Regions from separate parts of the Neorhizobium tunisiense genome, predicted to be linked through region 2. Evidence: riboswitches for the same ligand, from Rfam matches in the RefSeq annotation. Region 2 holds a riboswitch; each other region holds the start of a gene.
The links. Region 2 has a riboswitch for thiamine pyrophosphate ahead of thiB (thiamine ABC transporter substrate binding subunit). Riboswitches for the same ligand answer to the same signal wherever they lie in the genome.
Positions count from the first base shown of each region.

Region 1: linked by a shared signal. The riboswitch ahead of thiC (phosphomethylpyrimidine synthase ThiC) and the one ahead of thiB (thiamine ABC transporter substrate binding subunit) in region 2 are both predicted to bind thiamine pyrophosphate.
Region 3: linked by a shared signal. The riboswitch ahead of ABCW43_RS13830 (ABC transporter permease) and the one ahead of thiB (thiamine ABC transporter substrate binding subunit) in region 2 are both predicted to bind thiamine pyrophosphate.

Region 1 covers NZ_JBDIUU010000012.1:187,216-192,033, forward strand. The annotation lists gene ABCW43_RS27865 (amino acid--[acyl-carrier-protein] ligase) at 1-644, opposite strand, end outside; gene ABCW43_RS27870 (acyl-CoA dehydrogenase family protein) at 694-1,875, opposite strand; gene ABCW43_RS27875 (acyl carrier protein) at 1,877-2,128, opposite strand; TPP riboswitch at 2,308-2,440, shown strand; gene thiC (phosphomethylpyrimidine synthase ThiC) at 2,540-4,351, shown strand.
Region 2 covers NZ_JBDIUU010000003.1:185,489-190,306, forward strand. The annotation lists gene thiP (thiamine/thiamine pyrophosphate ABC transporter permease ThiP) at 1-899, opposite strand, end outside; gene thiB (thiamine ABC transporter substrate binding subunit) at 904-1,914, opposite strand; TPP riboswitch at 1,955-2,063, opposite strand; gene ABCW43_RS14990 (response regulator) at 2,145-2,594, opposite strand; gene ABCW43_RS14995 (ABC-F family ATP-binding cassette domain-containing protein) at 2,754-4,574, opposite strand; gene ABCW43_RS15000 (thiamine diphosphokinase) at 4,577-4,818, opposite strand, start outside.
Region 3 covers NZ_JBDIUU010000002.1:953,311-958,128, reverse strand. The annotation lists gene ABCW43_RS13840 (NUDIX hydrolase) at 1-226, opposite strand, end outside; gene ABCW43_RS13835 (ABC transporter substrate-binding protein) at 324-1,268, opposite strand; gene ABCW43_RS13830 (ABC transporter permease) at 1,265-2,047, opposite strand; TPP riboswitch at 2,184-2,287, opposite strand; gene ABCW43_RS13825 (ABC transporter permease subunit) at 2,356-4,044, opposite strand; gene ABCW43_RS13820 (ABC transporter substrate-binding protein) at 4,041-4,818, opposite strand, start outside.

The DNA of each region.
Region 1 (4,818 bases), on a different contig from region 2:
ATCTTGCCGGCGCGGCCGAAGAACGGGTCGTTGGCGATGTCGATGGTGACGTCGAGGCCGACCGACCTCATCATCTCGACGCCGCGATCCATCCAAAGCTGGCGGAAATCGGTGACGTGTTGTTCGGTACCCATGCAGACATATTCGCGCATGCGGAACAGCTGCTGGCGGGCCGGATCCTTGGAGGGCTCGTGGCGGAAGCAGTAGCTCTGCAGGTCGAAGAGGCTGCCGCCGGCGGGCAGGTTGCCGCGGCGCGCAACGGTCGGATAGAGCGGATAGCAGGCGGCCGGCGTCAGCACGATGTCGGTCGCTTCCTGACCCTTGGTCCAGTCCTCCTCGCCGACCTCCATGCATTTCAGGAGGCTCATATGGTCGAGCTCGTTGCCGCAGAACGAGTGGACCGTGCCGGCGAGCTGCGGAAAGCTCTTCATGTAGCCGCTGGTCTCGAAGAAGGCGCGGTTCATGCCGGGCGGGAAGCGCATCGCCTCGGCACCGTCGGCACCGCCAACCTTGTCGATCAACCGCTCGAAGGCGGCGATGACGTCTTCGAACTGGCCGCTGCGGCCATACAGTCCGTCGACGCCCGTCTCGATCAGCAGGCCTGCATCGAACAGGCGGTCGAGAAAGGAAACTTGCATATCCATGGCTTTACCTCATTCTTTTCAATGGTTTACATCTGAAATGATAGGGGCGTCAGCCGAGCAGGCTGGTGTCCGGTTTCTGAACGAGCAGCATGGTCGACGTATTGCCGAGAATGCGGTCGTTGGAAATCATCAGCTGGGCGGAATGCGCATCGCGCAGATGCCGGCCGAGGCTGTAAGGCGTACCGTTCTTGTAGCCCATGATGCCGCAGATGATCATCGCCTGGTTGATGATGGTCAGGATCGTCTCGGAAGAGGCCAGCTTGACGTTGTTCATGGCGATCGAAAAAGCCATGGACGACAGCTGGTCGTGATCCGCCTTGGCATCCGCGTAGATCTTCAGGCCGGAGAGGATGCCGGCCTTGAGGAGCTGCAGCAGGTTCGAGGCTTCGGCGAGCCTCAGCGCGCCGGGCGGCTGGGTGCCGCCCGCCTTGCGGGCGGCGGCCCGCACGAAGGCCTGGGCGCGCAGTACCGCGTCGGCGGCGATCCCGTACCAGACCGCGCTCCAGAGGAGATGCGAGGTGGCGAGCATCGATTGCGCCGCGATCTCGGCGAACGGCTTTGGAAAGATCTGGACGGACGGCGCTTCGCCTCTGAAGAGAAAACCGTCCGAGCAGGTGCCGCGCATGCCGAGCGTATCCCAGTCGACGGTCTTCTGCAGGGTATACTGGCCTTGTCTGAAGACGGTCATGACCTGGTCGGTCGGAGCGGCGTTCTCGTTGGAGCGCGAGGTGACCATGATCGCATCGGCATGGGCGCCGTAGGAAATCACCGTCGCATCCTTCGTCAGGCGGCAGGCATCGCCCTCGACCTCGATCGCGCAGATCGAGTTGCGCATATTGCCGCCGATGCCGCCCTCGGTCGTCGCGGAGGCGACGAGAAGCTGGCGGCCTGCAAGTTCGCGCATGAAGTCCCTGTGCCATTCACTGTCGCCACCGTGTTCCACCAGGCTCGAAACCTTGATCTGGTGCATGGCGAAAACCATGGCGCTTGCGGCGCAGGCCTGTCCCAGGATGGAGCAGACCTCGGCGATCTCGGTGATCGAGGCACCCTCGCCGCCGAATGCGGCCGGGATCTGTATTCCGATCAGGCGCTCGGCCTTCATGGCATCGACCGCCTCGCGCGGGAAGCGGCCGTCATGGTCGACCTGGTCAGCAAATTCAGCCGCAACGGCTGCCACGCGGTGAGCGCGGGCGCTCAGGCTCATGTCGGCGGCAAAGGCGGGGAGGCTCATCTCAAGCGGCCTCGCGGGCTTTCAGGATCTGCGAAACCGTCTGCTCGATCGCAGCTATGCTGGCGAAGGACTTGCGGTTCAAAAGGCTGTCGGGAAACTCGATGTCGAAGGCCTCTTCGAGGCCCAGCATCAGTTGCACCGATGCAAAGGAGGAGAGGCCGGCCGCATAAAGGTCGGCGCCGTCTTCCAGGTCAGTCACCGCGACCGGAAGGCCGCCTACCCGTGTCAGCAATTCGCGAATGGTCTCGTTCATCTCGACGTCTCCGGATCGTTCGAATTCTGCGTTCATCGCTGGAGACTTTACTACGCAGGAAAGCATAAGATTCCGGTAATAAACGTCGTGAAGTTAGGGCTGCGGGATTCCGTAAAATCCGATCGATCGCCATCGGCATGGCTCGGCTTGACATCAACGGCCCGCGGGTTTCTGATGGCGCCATTCACCAGGGGGGTCCCGCCAAGGGGCTGAGATACTGCTGGTCGGATCGGCTTTGGCCGGCCGAGGCGCAGTGACCCGTTGAACCTGATCCAGTTCATACTGGCGTAGGGACGGTGCGGGCGCTGCGGTAACAAGGACGGGAAACCGTCCTTCGGATTCCGGGGTGTTTTTCCATCATTCCAACACTGGAACTGGGTCTCCAAACGTCAAACCTTGGAGCCTTGAGCCATGAATATCGCAGCCACCAAGCTTACCCCGGTCGTCACCACCGGCCCGCTTCCCGCTTCCACGAAAGTCCTGAAAGCAGGAACGATCCATCCGGACATCCGCGTGCCGATGCGCCAGATCGCATTGCATCCGACCTCCGGCGAACCGCCGGTCACCGTCTACGATTCCTCCGGACCCTATACCGCCGAAGGCACCGCGATCAGCATTGATGCCGGCCTGCCGCGCCTGCGCGAAAGCTGGATTGCCGCCCGCGGCGATGTCGAGGCCTATGAGGGCCGTATCGTCAGGCCGGAGGACAACGGCTTCGTGTCCGGGAGCCACCTGACGCCGGAATTCCCGGTCCGCAACCAGCCCTTCAAGGCGAAGGCGGGCAGGGCCGTCACCCAGCTCGCTTATGCGCGGGCCGGCATCGTCACGCCGGAGATGGAATTCGTCGCCATCCGCGAGAACCTCGGCCGGCAGGCGGCCAGCGAGCCACTCATCCGCGACGGCGAAAGTTTCGGCGCCCATGTGCCGGACTTCGTGACGCCCGAGTTCGTTCGACGCGAAGTCGCCGAAGGCAGGGCGATCATTCCCGCCAATATCAACCACCCGGAATCCGAACCGATGATCATCGGCCGTAACTTCCTGGTGAAGATCAATGCCAATATCGGCAATTCGGCCGTCACCTCGTCGATGGCCGAGGAAGTCGAGAAGATGGTCTGGGCGATCCGCTGGGGTGCCGATACGGTCATGGACCTGTCGACCGGCCGCAACATCCACAATATCCGCGAGTGGATCATCCGCAATTCGCCGGTGCCGATCGGCACCGTGCCGCTCTACCAGGCGCTCGAAAAGGTGAACGGCATTGCCGAGGACCTCACCTGGGAAGTCTATCGCGACACGCTGATCGAGCAGGCCGAGCAGGGCGTCGACTACTTCACCATCCATGCGGGCGTGCGGCTCGCCTATATCCCGCTCACCGTCAACCGCGTCACCGGCATCGTTTCCCGCGGCGGCTCGATCATGGCCAAGTGGTGTCTGCACCATCACAGGGAGAGTTTTCTCTACGAGCATTTTGAGGAAATCTGCGACATCGCCCGGGCCTACGACGTCTCCTTCTCGCTTGGAGATGGCCTGCGCCCGGGTTCGATCGCCGATGCCAACGATGCGGCGCAGTTTGCGGAACTGGAAACCCTCGGTGAGCTGACGAAAATCGCCTGGGCGAAGGATTGCCAGGTGATGATCGAAGGCCCTGGCCATGTGCCAATGCACAAGATCAAGGCCAATATGGACAAGCAGCTCGCCGTCTGCGGCGAGGCGCCGTTTTATACGCTCGGTCCGCTGACTACCGATATCGCGCCGGGTTACGACCACATCACGTCGGGCATCGGGGCTGCGATGATCGGCTGGTTCGGCACCGCCATGCTCTGCTACGTGACGCCAAAGGAACATCTCGGCCTGCCGGACCGCAACGACGTCAAGGTGGGCGTGATCACCTACAAGATCGCTGCACACGCAGCCGATCTCGCCAAGGGCCATCCCGCGGCGCAGGTGCGGGACGATGCGCTGTCGCGCGCCCGGTTCGAGTTTCGCTGGGAGGATCAGTTCAATCTCTCGCTCGATCCGGAAACGGCACGCTCCTTCCACGACGAGACGCTACCCAAGGAGGCGCACAAGGTGGCGCATTTCTGCTCCATGTGCGGTCCGAAATTCTGCTCGATGCGGATTTCCCACGATATTCGCGCCGAGGCGCAGAAGGAGGGCCTGGAGGCGATGGCCGCCAAGTATCGCGATGGCGGCGATCTCTATATGCCGGTGGGGAAGGCGTGAGCTGATCCCACGCCCTTCGACGTCGAGGCCAGGTCACCCCCCTCTGTCCTGCCGGACATCTCCCCCTCAAGGGGGGGATCGAGGGAGGCTTGCTCAGCGGTCCCTCTCTGATTTGTGCGACGGCAAAACGCCGACAGGGAGCAGAGTTCGGCAATCTCTCGGCGATCTCAAGGCTCCTGGTCGGCTAGGACCTTGCTTCTGGCCGATCTCCCCCCTTGAGGGGGAGATGTCCGGCAGGACAGAGGGGGGTATGGCGGGGTGCGCCTTCCGATGCTGTTTTGCCCGTGGATAATTCGCCGCCGCCTTCCAGCGTCTCCAATGACTTAACCGCTTCATCATCCCCGTCCTCCAGCTTTCGGCCTACAATCCTCCCGCTTCCGTCGCCGGAGTGTTTCGCGAGACGTTCGCGGGCAGGCGGAGGCCGGCGCCCTGGTTGGACCTGTAACGTGCAGGAAAGGTCAGGGAGG
Region 2 (4,818 bases):
AATGTCGTGGCGAGCAGGATAGCGAGCGTATCCCAAAGCCTTGCCGGCAACGTTCGGCCATCGAACCGGCGGGTCGCCCGGCCGGCGGTCACGCCAGCGTCGTCAGGGGCTGGAAGAAACGAGATCGCGATCAGTATGAGCGCCGTAATGCCGATCTGCAGCAGCGACAGCGCTATGGCGCGCGGCGGATCGAAATCGAAACGCAGCGACTGGTAGATCGCTACTTCAAGCGTCGTTGCGGCCGGCCCGCCGCCAAGCACCAGGACGAGCGTGAAACTCGTGGCGCAGAGCATGAAGATCAAGCCCGTTATTCCGGGGATGACCCGGCGCGCCGCCGGCCACTCGATGAAACGGAAGACGGAAAAGGGTTTCATCCCCAGGCCTGACGAAAGCAGCCAATATTCCGCCGGCAACCGTTCCAGTGCCGCCAGCAACAGCCTTGCGGCGAGCGGCAGGTTGAAGAACACATGTGCAATCAAGATGCCGGATAGCCCGTAAATGCTCACCGGTTGCTCAAGGCCCAGTTTCAACAGCAGGCTGTTCATTACTCCTTGCCGGCCCCAGATGCCGATCAGGCCCAGCGCGCCGATCAGCACCGGCAGGCCCATCGGCAATGCCATCAGCCGTATGATCCAGATGCGGCCCGGAAAACCTGGGCGGCGCGCGAGCGCGAGGGCGACGGGGAGTGCGAAAACCACCGACAGGAGTGTCGAGAGAGCCGCCTGCAACAGGGTGAAGCGCAGAATTCGCCAGGTATAAGCGGTGAACAGCCGGCTTTGGGTGCTGCCGGCATCGAAGGACAGAAGTGCGGCGACCGCCATGCCGACGAAGAAGGCGATTCCGGTAAGGCTCAGCAGCCCCCAGCCTATCCCCCTTCTCCGTTCAGCGCGCGTCAGCATCGGATCAGTTCATGCTCATGGCGGTCAGCCATTCGTCGATCCAGGCCTGCCGGTTCCTGGCGACCTCGTCCGAGCCCATCAGGAACGTCTTTGCTGGCTGAACCAGCTTGCCGAAGGCGTCGGGAAGCGGCTCGGACGTCTTGGCAGCTGGCATCATCCAGTTGGTGGTCGGGATGACGTCCTGGAAGGCCGGAGACACCATGAATTTCAGGAACTGTTTCGCCAGATCCTTGTCCTTCGCCCCCTTCAGCATGCCGGCGACTTCGATCTGGATATAGTGACCTTCGGAGAAGGAGGCGGCCTGGTAGCGGTCTGTCTTCTCCTCGATCATGTGATAGGCCGGCGAGGTCGTGTATGAGAACACCATCGGCACTTCGCCCTTGGTGAACAGGCCGTAGGCTTCCGACCAGCCGGGAGTGACGGTCAGCACTCGCCTGCGAAGCTTTATCCAGGCCTCCGGAGCCTTGTCGCCATAGACCGATTTCACCCAGAGCAGCAGGCCGAGGCCCGGTGTCGAGGTGCGCGGGTCCTCGATGGCGATCTTCTGCGCCGGATCGCCCTCGACCAATTCCTTGAGGCTTTTGGGCGGGTTCTTCATCGCCTGCGCATCGTAGACGATGGCGAAATGGCCGTAGTCGTAGGGGATGAACGTGTCGTCGCTGTAATTGCCAGGGACCTTGGCCGCCGAGGCGTCGAGCCCATGCGGCTCGAAGAGGCCGGTCGCTTTCGCCTCGGAGATCAGGTTGGTATCGAGGCCGAGCGCGATATCGGCATCGGTACCCGGGCCTTCGAGTTTCAGGCGGGTGAGAAGCGCCACGCCGTCGGCGACGCCGACGAAATTGAGCTTGCAGGCGCAGGTCTTCTCGAACGCCTCCTTGACCTTGGGTCCTGGTCCCCAGTCGGAAATGAAACTCTCGTAGGTGTAGACGGTCAGCGTCTTTTCCTGCGCTTCGGCGGGCGCGGACAGGGAAAAGACGGCCGCGGCCGCGAATATCGAAAGAATGGTCCCGCGCATGAGCGTCTCCTCGTTTTGGTGACAAAGGGGACCAGGCGCTGATGAAGAGCCGTCTAATCCCTCCGCCGGTGTTAACCGGATCAGGTTCCGCGGGTTGGCCCGAAGGCCTCTCAGCCGCGTGAAAACGCGCGGCACCCCGTTAGAGCGGATCAGATTTAGCGGTGGTGGGAATGGCTGGCAAGAGGCGGCCTCTTGCCGGCTACGGGCGGATCCCGCAGGATCAAGATTTCTCAGCGGTTCTGAGAAAACACTTTCAGTTCACGCGGAACGACCGCCATGCCGCCGAGCCGGTTGGCGACGGCGTAGCCGATCGCCTTCTCGACCACATCGGGCATGACCGGTTTGGTGAGAACGCCGAGCGAGCCTTTGACGCCGTCTTCCACATCTTCCGGATTGCCCGTCATGAAAACTACGGTGATGCCATATTGTTCGGCAAGCTCGCGGCCAATTTCCGGACCGGTCCGGCCGTCGGAGAGATTGACATCCACCAGAGCAATATCGGCATGGGCAGCCAGAGCCAGCGCATGTTTGCGGGCATTGGCAAAACCGGCGACTTTCAGGCCCATGGATTCGATCGTCTCGGCCACATCGAGCGCGATCAGAAACTCGTCTTCGACGATCATAACTCGCTGATTCATCGCCTCAGTGGCCAGCCGACGACGCGTAACATTTGTCAGCATTGGATGTCCCCATTCGGTTGATCGGTTCCCGGCAGGCCGATCCGTCCCCGGGACATTTCGACCACTGTTCGCACCCAGAACGTCTCGGGACATCATATGTTCCGGTCCGCGACAAAACTTTTTTCAGCTAACTACCTGTTAAGCTTAACAAATCGAAAATCAGCCTTCGATTTCCTCACGCAGCATTTCGAGCTCCAGCCATTCTTCCTCCATTTTGCTGATGCTCTGACGCAGCTTTTCCATCTCCGCGGCCAGCTTGTTGAAGGCGGCGGGATCCTTGGTGAAGAGGTTGGGATCGGCCATTTTCTTCTCGCGGACGGCGATCTCGGCCTGGGCTTTCGCCATTTCCTTCGGCAGGTTTTCGAGCGCGAATTTCTGCTTGAAGGAGAGCTTGCCCTTGCTGCGGGGGGCTTCAGCGGTGGGAGCCGCGGCATCGGTTTTTGCCTTGTCCGCCTTTTCCGCGCGACGCCTTTCTTCCTGCGCACCTTTGCGCTGTGCCAGCATATCGGTGTAGCCGCCCGCATATTCGATCCAGCGGCCATCCGGTGCATCGGGATTGGCGGGGGCGATGGTCGAGGTCACGGTGCGGTCGAGGAAGTCTCGGTCGTGGCTGACGAGGATGACGGTGCCGGTGTAACCGGCGACGATTTCCTGCAGCAGGTCCAGCGTCTCGATGTCGAGGTCGTTGGTCGGTTCGTCCAATATCAGGAGGTTCGAGGGTCTTGCCATGATGCGGGCGAGCATCAGCCGGGCGCGCTCGCCGCCGGACAGGTTCTTGATCGGTGTCCTGATCTGCTCCGGCTGGAACAGGAAATCCTTCATGTAGCCTGCGACATGCCGCTGTTCGCCGTTGACCAGCAGCGTTTCGCCGCGTCCGTCCGTCAGATAATGGGACAGCGTGTCCTCGGGGTCCAGGTCCTCGCGCTTCTGGTCGAGCGTGGCGATCTCCAGGTTTGTGCCGAGCTTGACGGTGCCGGTGTCGGGCGCCAGCTGGCCGGTCAGCATTTTCAGAAGCGTCGTCTTGCCGGCGCCGTTCGGTCCGACGAGACCGATGCAGTCGCCGCGATGCACGCGGATCGAGAAAGGCGCGACGATCGGCCGGTCGTAGCTCTTGGTGATGTTTTCGGCCTCGATGACCAGCTTGCCGGATTCGCGGCCTTCACTGACGGTCGCCTGGACCGTACCCTGCGGCCCCTTGTGGCCGCGGTAATTGCCGCGCATCGTCTGCAACTCGCCGAGGCGGCGCATGTTGCGCTTGCGGCGTGCGGTGACGCCGTAACGCAGCCAGTGTTCCTCGCGCTCGATCGCCTTGCCGAGCTTGTGCTGCTCCAGCTCTTCGGCTTCCAGGACCTCATCGCGCCAGGCTTCGAATTCGCCGAAACCGCGGTTGAGGCGCCGCGACGTACCGCGATCGAGCCAGACGGTGGCGTTCGAGACCTTTTCGAGAAAACGCCGGTCATGCGAGATTACCACGAGCGCGCTTCTCGTCTTGCGCAGCTCGTCTTCCAGCCATTCGATGGTCGGCAAGTCCAGATGGTTGGTCGGCTCGTCGAGCATCAGGATGTCGGGTTCGGGCGCCATGACGCGGGCAAGCGCTGCGCGTCGGGATTCGCCGCCGGAGAGCGTGTTCGGGTGTTCCTGGCCGGTGAGGCCCAGATGTTCGAGCAGATAGGTGACGCGATAGGGATCATCGCCCGGGCCGAGGCCCGCTTCGGCATAGGCCTGCACTGTCGAATAATCGGCGAAATCCGGCGCCTGTTCGAGATAGCGGATGGTCGAGGAGGGATGGCGGAACACCTCGCCCGACTGGGGCTCGACCATGCCGGCCGCGATCTTCATCAGCGTCGATTTGCCGGAACCGTTGCGGCCGACGAGGCAGATCCGGTCGCCCGGCTCCACCTGCATGCCGGCGCCGGCAAGCAGCGGCGCGCCGCCGAAGCTCAGGAAAATATCGTCAAGTTTCAGAATTGGGGGCGCCAAAGTCAGGCTCCTGTAAAGTCGTAGGGGCGGGCAAGGATCATGGCCCTGCCGCTCTTTAGATGGAATTCCACAGGGCCTTCCGCAACGTTGGAGACGGTGCGCGAGGAGCCGAAGGGAAGCGAGAAGTTGTCGAGCGGATATCGTGCGCCGATGATATCGAGCCCTTCGAGGGCTGAAAAACCGACGACGGAAAAGAGCGAACCCCTGGGCAGGTCGAGCGTCTTGCCATTGCCGGGGAGGAGAG
Region 3 (4,818 bases), on a different contig from region 2:
TCCGGTCGCGGTCGGCAAAGGTGTAGAGCTGTTCGAGATAACCGAGCGGATGGCCCGTCTGGTCCCCCACCCATTCGCGAAGCCCGGCCTGCAGGCTCCTGTGGCCGAGCTCGAAAGGCCCCGACGGCAGCGCATCTCCGGAGCGAACCGTCATGACACGCGGCTCGTCGCCGGTGACGGCGGACAAAACCGCGATCAGTTCCGCATGAGCAAGTCCGATGGCCAAGAAAACTCCGGGGTACGTAACGTTGAAAGCCTATCTGGCATGGAAATCACGTTACGCGAACCCCGAAGTTCAAATCAAACGATATCAGCGACTTGGCCTATTTGATTTCGACCGCGACGTCTGCGATTGGAGGCACGGCCTTGATCAACCCCATTTCCTGCATGAAGGCGGCGAAACGCTGGTAACGGCCCTGGTCAAGTGCGGCCGGGCGCTTGGCAAAACGCGGCAGCGTATCGAAGAAGGCCGTGCGGTTCAGCTCGTCGTCGAGGTTCGGATAGGCCTTGATGAAAAGCTGCCAGGCTTCCTGCGGATGATTGGTGATGAAGATCGAGGCCTGTTCGACGGCGTGCAGGAAACGCGGCAGCCGGTTGTCGGCGGCCAAATCACGACGGGTGACGAAGATCAGCTCGTCATAGGCCGGAACGCCATGCTCCTCCGGGAAGAACGCGCGGCCGGCATGGCCTTCCAGCTTCATCTGGGTCAGTTCGAAATTGCGGAACCCGCCGAGCGTCGCGTCCACCTTTCCGCCGATCAGCGAGGGCGACAGCGAGAAATTGACGTTGATCAGTTCCACATCGTCGTTGGAAAGGCCTTCCGAAGCCAGCATGCGCTTCAGCATGGCATCCTCGAAGCCGGTGACGGAAAAGCCCACCTTCTTGCCCTTGAGGTCTTTGAGGCTCTTGATCGGACCGTCCGCCAGAGCCGTGACGGTATTCAGCGGAGTTTCGACCAGGGTGCCGAACCGCACCAGCGGCAGGCCAGCCTCGTGGTCGAGATAGAGATTAGGCTGGTAATGGATGCCGATATCCGCCTGACCGGCCGAGACAAGACGCGGTACCGCGGAAGGGTCGGACGGCGGGATGAGCTCGACGTCCAGATTGGCATCGGCAAACAGGCCGCGCTGCTGGGCGATCACCATCGGCGCATGGTCCGGATTGACGAACCATTCGAGCAGCACGCTGAGCTTGTCGGCCGCCTGCGCGGAAGCGGGCGCGGCCAGACTGGCGAGCGCGATGAAGGACGCGGTGAGGATACGGATCATGATCGGACGGAACTCCTTGATGCGGATGAGGGTGCTGGATCGGCTTCGCTGGCCCAGGGGGCGAGACCGGCGGTCAGCCGGTCGATGAGAAGCCTTAAGGTTAGGGTGAGTATGGCGAGTATGACCATCGCCGCAAACACCGTGTCGGTCTGCATGCGGGCATTGGCCTGGATCATGACGAAACCGAGCCCGCCAGAGGCGCCGACCCACTCGCCGACAACCGCACCGAGCGGGGCCAGCGGGGCCGCGACCCTGAGGCCCGAGACGAGGCTCGGGATCGCCAGCGGCACCCGCATCGAGACCAGCGTCTGCCAGTGGCTTGCACCCTCCAGGGAGACGGCGTCGAGGATTTCCTGATCGGTGCGGCGAAGACCATCGGCAAAGGCCGACGCAACGGGAAAGAAGATGATGATCGTCGTCATCGCTACTTTCGAGGCAAGCCCGAAACCGAGCCAAAGAACCAGGATCGGCGCCAGCACGAAGACCGGAAAAGCCTGCAGGATTAGCACCATCGGCCAGACGAGACGACCCAGCCGCGGCAGCGCCGCAACGCCGAAGGCGGTGGCGGCACCGAGGCCAGCACCGATCACCAAGCCGAGCGCGATTTCCGTCAGCGTCACGGCGCTATTCTGCAGCAGGAAACCCGGCTGCCGCGAGAATGCGGAGACCACCGCAATCGGAGACGGCAGGATGTAGCGGGGTGGAGTAAACAGCCAGACGCCGGCCTGCCAGAGAGCGACAAGCAGGACGAGGCCGATCACCGCGTGAGACGCGCGCATGATGCTAGGCGCCGGACCTACGCGTGACGACCACAGACGCGCGGGGGGATACGGAAAGAATGGATGTCATCGGTCGATCTCCAGATCAGCTCAATCACGGAGATCCAGGTGAAGCGGAGAAGAGAAAAAATCGTCGGGCGACGCCTATTTCCGTTCCTACGCCGGCATGACCCGGATCAGGTTCAAGGGTCCGGCTCACCGCCATCTCAGCATCGTCAAGATGCCCCCCTCGGAATTGAGACGATAACTGTCGGTTTTCAGTATGCCTGTCAAGCAGGCCGGACGACCGGCCCGCTGTCGTTTCCCATTTATCGTGCGTAGAGACGGTCGAGGCGAACCACCCTGCCGACCAGGACCAGCGCGATGACGGTGAAGACGATCAGCACCGCCGAGATCGCATGCGCGGTCGGCTCAAGGCTGAAGGTCGATTCCGAGTAGATGCGCACCGGCAGGGTCGTCAGTCGGGCGGTGGTGAGGAAGCTCGTGACGGTCACCTCGCCGAAGCTCAGGAGGAAGCCGACGATGCCGGCCGCAAACAGCCCTGGCGCCAGTCCCGGCATGATGACCAGGAAGAACCGCCGCGCGGGGCTTGCCCCGAGGCTTGCGGCCGCTTCCTCCTGCGCCCGGTCGAGGCCCATGACCGAGGTGGTCAGCAGCGTGATCGCGAAGGGCAGGATGACGATCACATGGATCGCCACGAGGCCGAGGAACGGCGGCACGATCAGATAGATCTGCAAGAGCCGCAGCATGCCGACGCCGATAGCCACATGCGGCAGCGACATCGGCAGCAGCCAGAAGGTCAGCAGCGCGGACCGGCCCTTGAAGGGATAGCGGGCAAGCGCGAAGGCTGCCGGCAGCGAGAGCGCCAGCGCCACCAGCATGGAGCTGACGGCGAGCCGCACCGACACCCAGAAGGCATCCGCATAGGTGCCCGCGAAGAATACGGCCTCGTACCATTTCAGCGTGAAGCCACGAAAACCGGAAGCCGTCGCCTGCGGCACGTCGTTGAAGCTCTGGATGCAGACGAGCACCAGCGGCAGCAGCAGGAGCAGCAGCGAGGTGGCGAGCAGCAGTTTCGAAACAATCGGGCCGAGGATATTGATGACAGGCACGATCCAGCGCGGAATGCTCCACGGATTGCTGGGCTTGCCCTTCAGCCACGGCATCAGGCGGTTGAGCGAATACGCGCAAAGCGCCGCGAAGGCGAGACCGGTGACGGTCATGATGATCGCAAGGGCTGCGGCAAGCGGCGCGTTGAGGTTCTTGATCGCCTCCTGCAGCACCAGCATGCCGGTCGTCCAGACCTTCTTGCCGCCGAGCAGCGACGCGGAGACATAGGCCGTGGTCGCCATCAGGAAAACGATGACGGCGCCGGAGCGCAGGCCGGGCAGCGAGAGCGGCAGGTCGACGGTGAGGAACCGGACCGCCGGAGACGCCCCAAGGCTCTGAGCCGCCTCGTGCACGCGCGGAGACGTGTTCTGCAGGTTGTCGTAAAGCGCCAGCACCATGAACGGCAGGAAGACCTGCGCCAGCGCGACTGCAACCGCGCCATGCGTGAACAGCATGAACCGGGCCGGCGGAATGCCGACGAGGCCGGTGACCGAATTGATCAGCCCCTCCGGCGCGAGCAGCAGGATGATGCCGAGCGAGCGCACCACCACATTGGTGAGCAGCGGAATGAGGATGACCGCGAACGCGGCCGCGCGGTATTTCACCGGCATGCGCGCCAGCCAGTGGGCGAGCGGATAACCGAGAAGCGCGGTGATGACGGTGACGCCGAGGCCGAGCAGGATGGTTTCGGAAACGACGCCGAAATAGAAACTGTCGGAGACGATATCCCGGAACTGGGCGATCGACGGCGCCAGGAACAGCGGGCCGAAAGGATCGGGATACTCGTGCAGGGAGAGCACGAGGACCACGAACATCGGCGCCGCAAAGGACAGAAGCAGCCAAAGGGTGACCGGCGCTGCAAGCGCCGGCCCGATCCAACGGTTCATCCCGCGATCTCCCGATCGTATTTCGCCTGCCACTTGGCGCGGCTGGCGTTGATCACGTCCCAATCGAAATCGACGAGCTTGCTGACCTGCTCGTCGCCGAGCACGAGCTTCGACTTGAGGTCGTCCGGGACAGTGATGTTGCTGACGGTCGGCGAGTAATAGATCTGGCGTGCATAGGCGAGCATGCAGGGCTCGGAGAGATGCAGGTTGATCCACTCTTCCGCGAGCTTCTGGTTCTTCGTGCCTTCGGTGATGCAGGCGACGTTCATCGAAAGCGCCTGCCCCTCGACCGGCTTGGCGATCGCTATATTGGGATTGCGAGTTTCGACATAGGACTGCGTGAAGCTGCCGAACTCGACGGAAAGGTCGGCGAGCTTCTGGTCGAACATTTCGAAAAGCTGCGCTTGGCTGCCCTGGATCGCCGCAAACGGCTTCAGTTGCTTGACCTTTTCGAAGGCGATGTCGGCGTTCTTTTCATCACCGCCCCAGACGCGGGCCGCCATCATCAGCGCGGAAATGCCTTCGGCGCCGAGACCGTCCGGCCAGGCGATGCGGCCCTTCCACTCCGGGTTCCACATGTCCTTCCAGGAGGTGATCGGCTTCGACGCCTTGGTCTTGTCGTAGACGATCGTGCAGGGGTTGAAGGCAACGCCATAACCACCCTTGCGGGCGCTCGGGTAAAGCGCTTCGAAGTTCTTGACGGCCGGCGTCGGCGCCTGGGTCACGCCGTCCTTCACGGCCTGGCGGCTTTCGAAGATGTTGAGGTAGAGAACG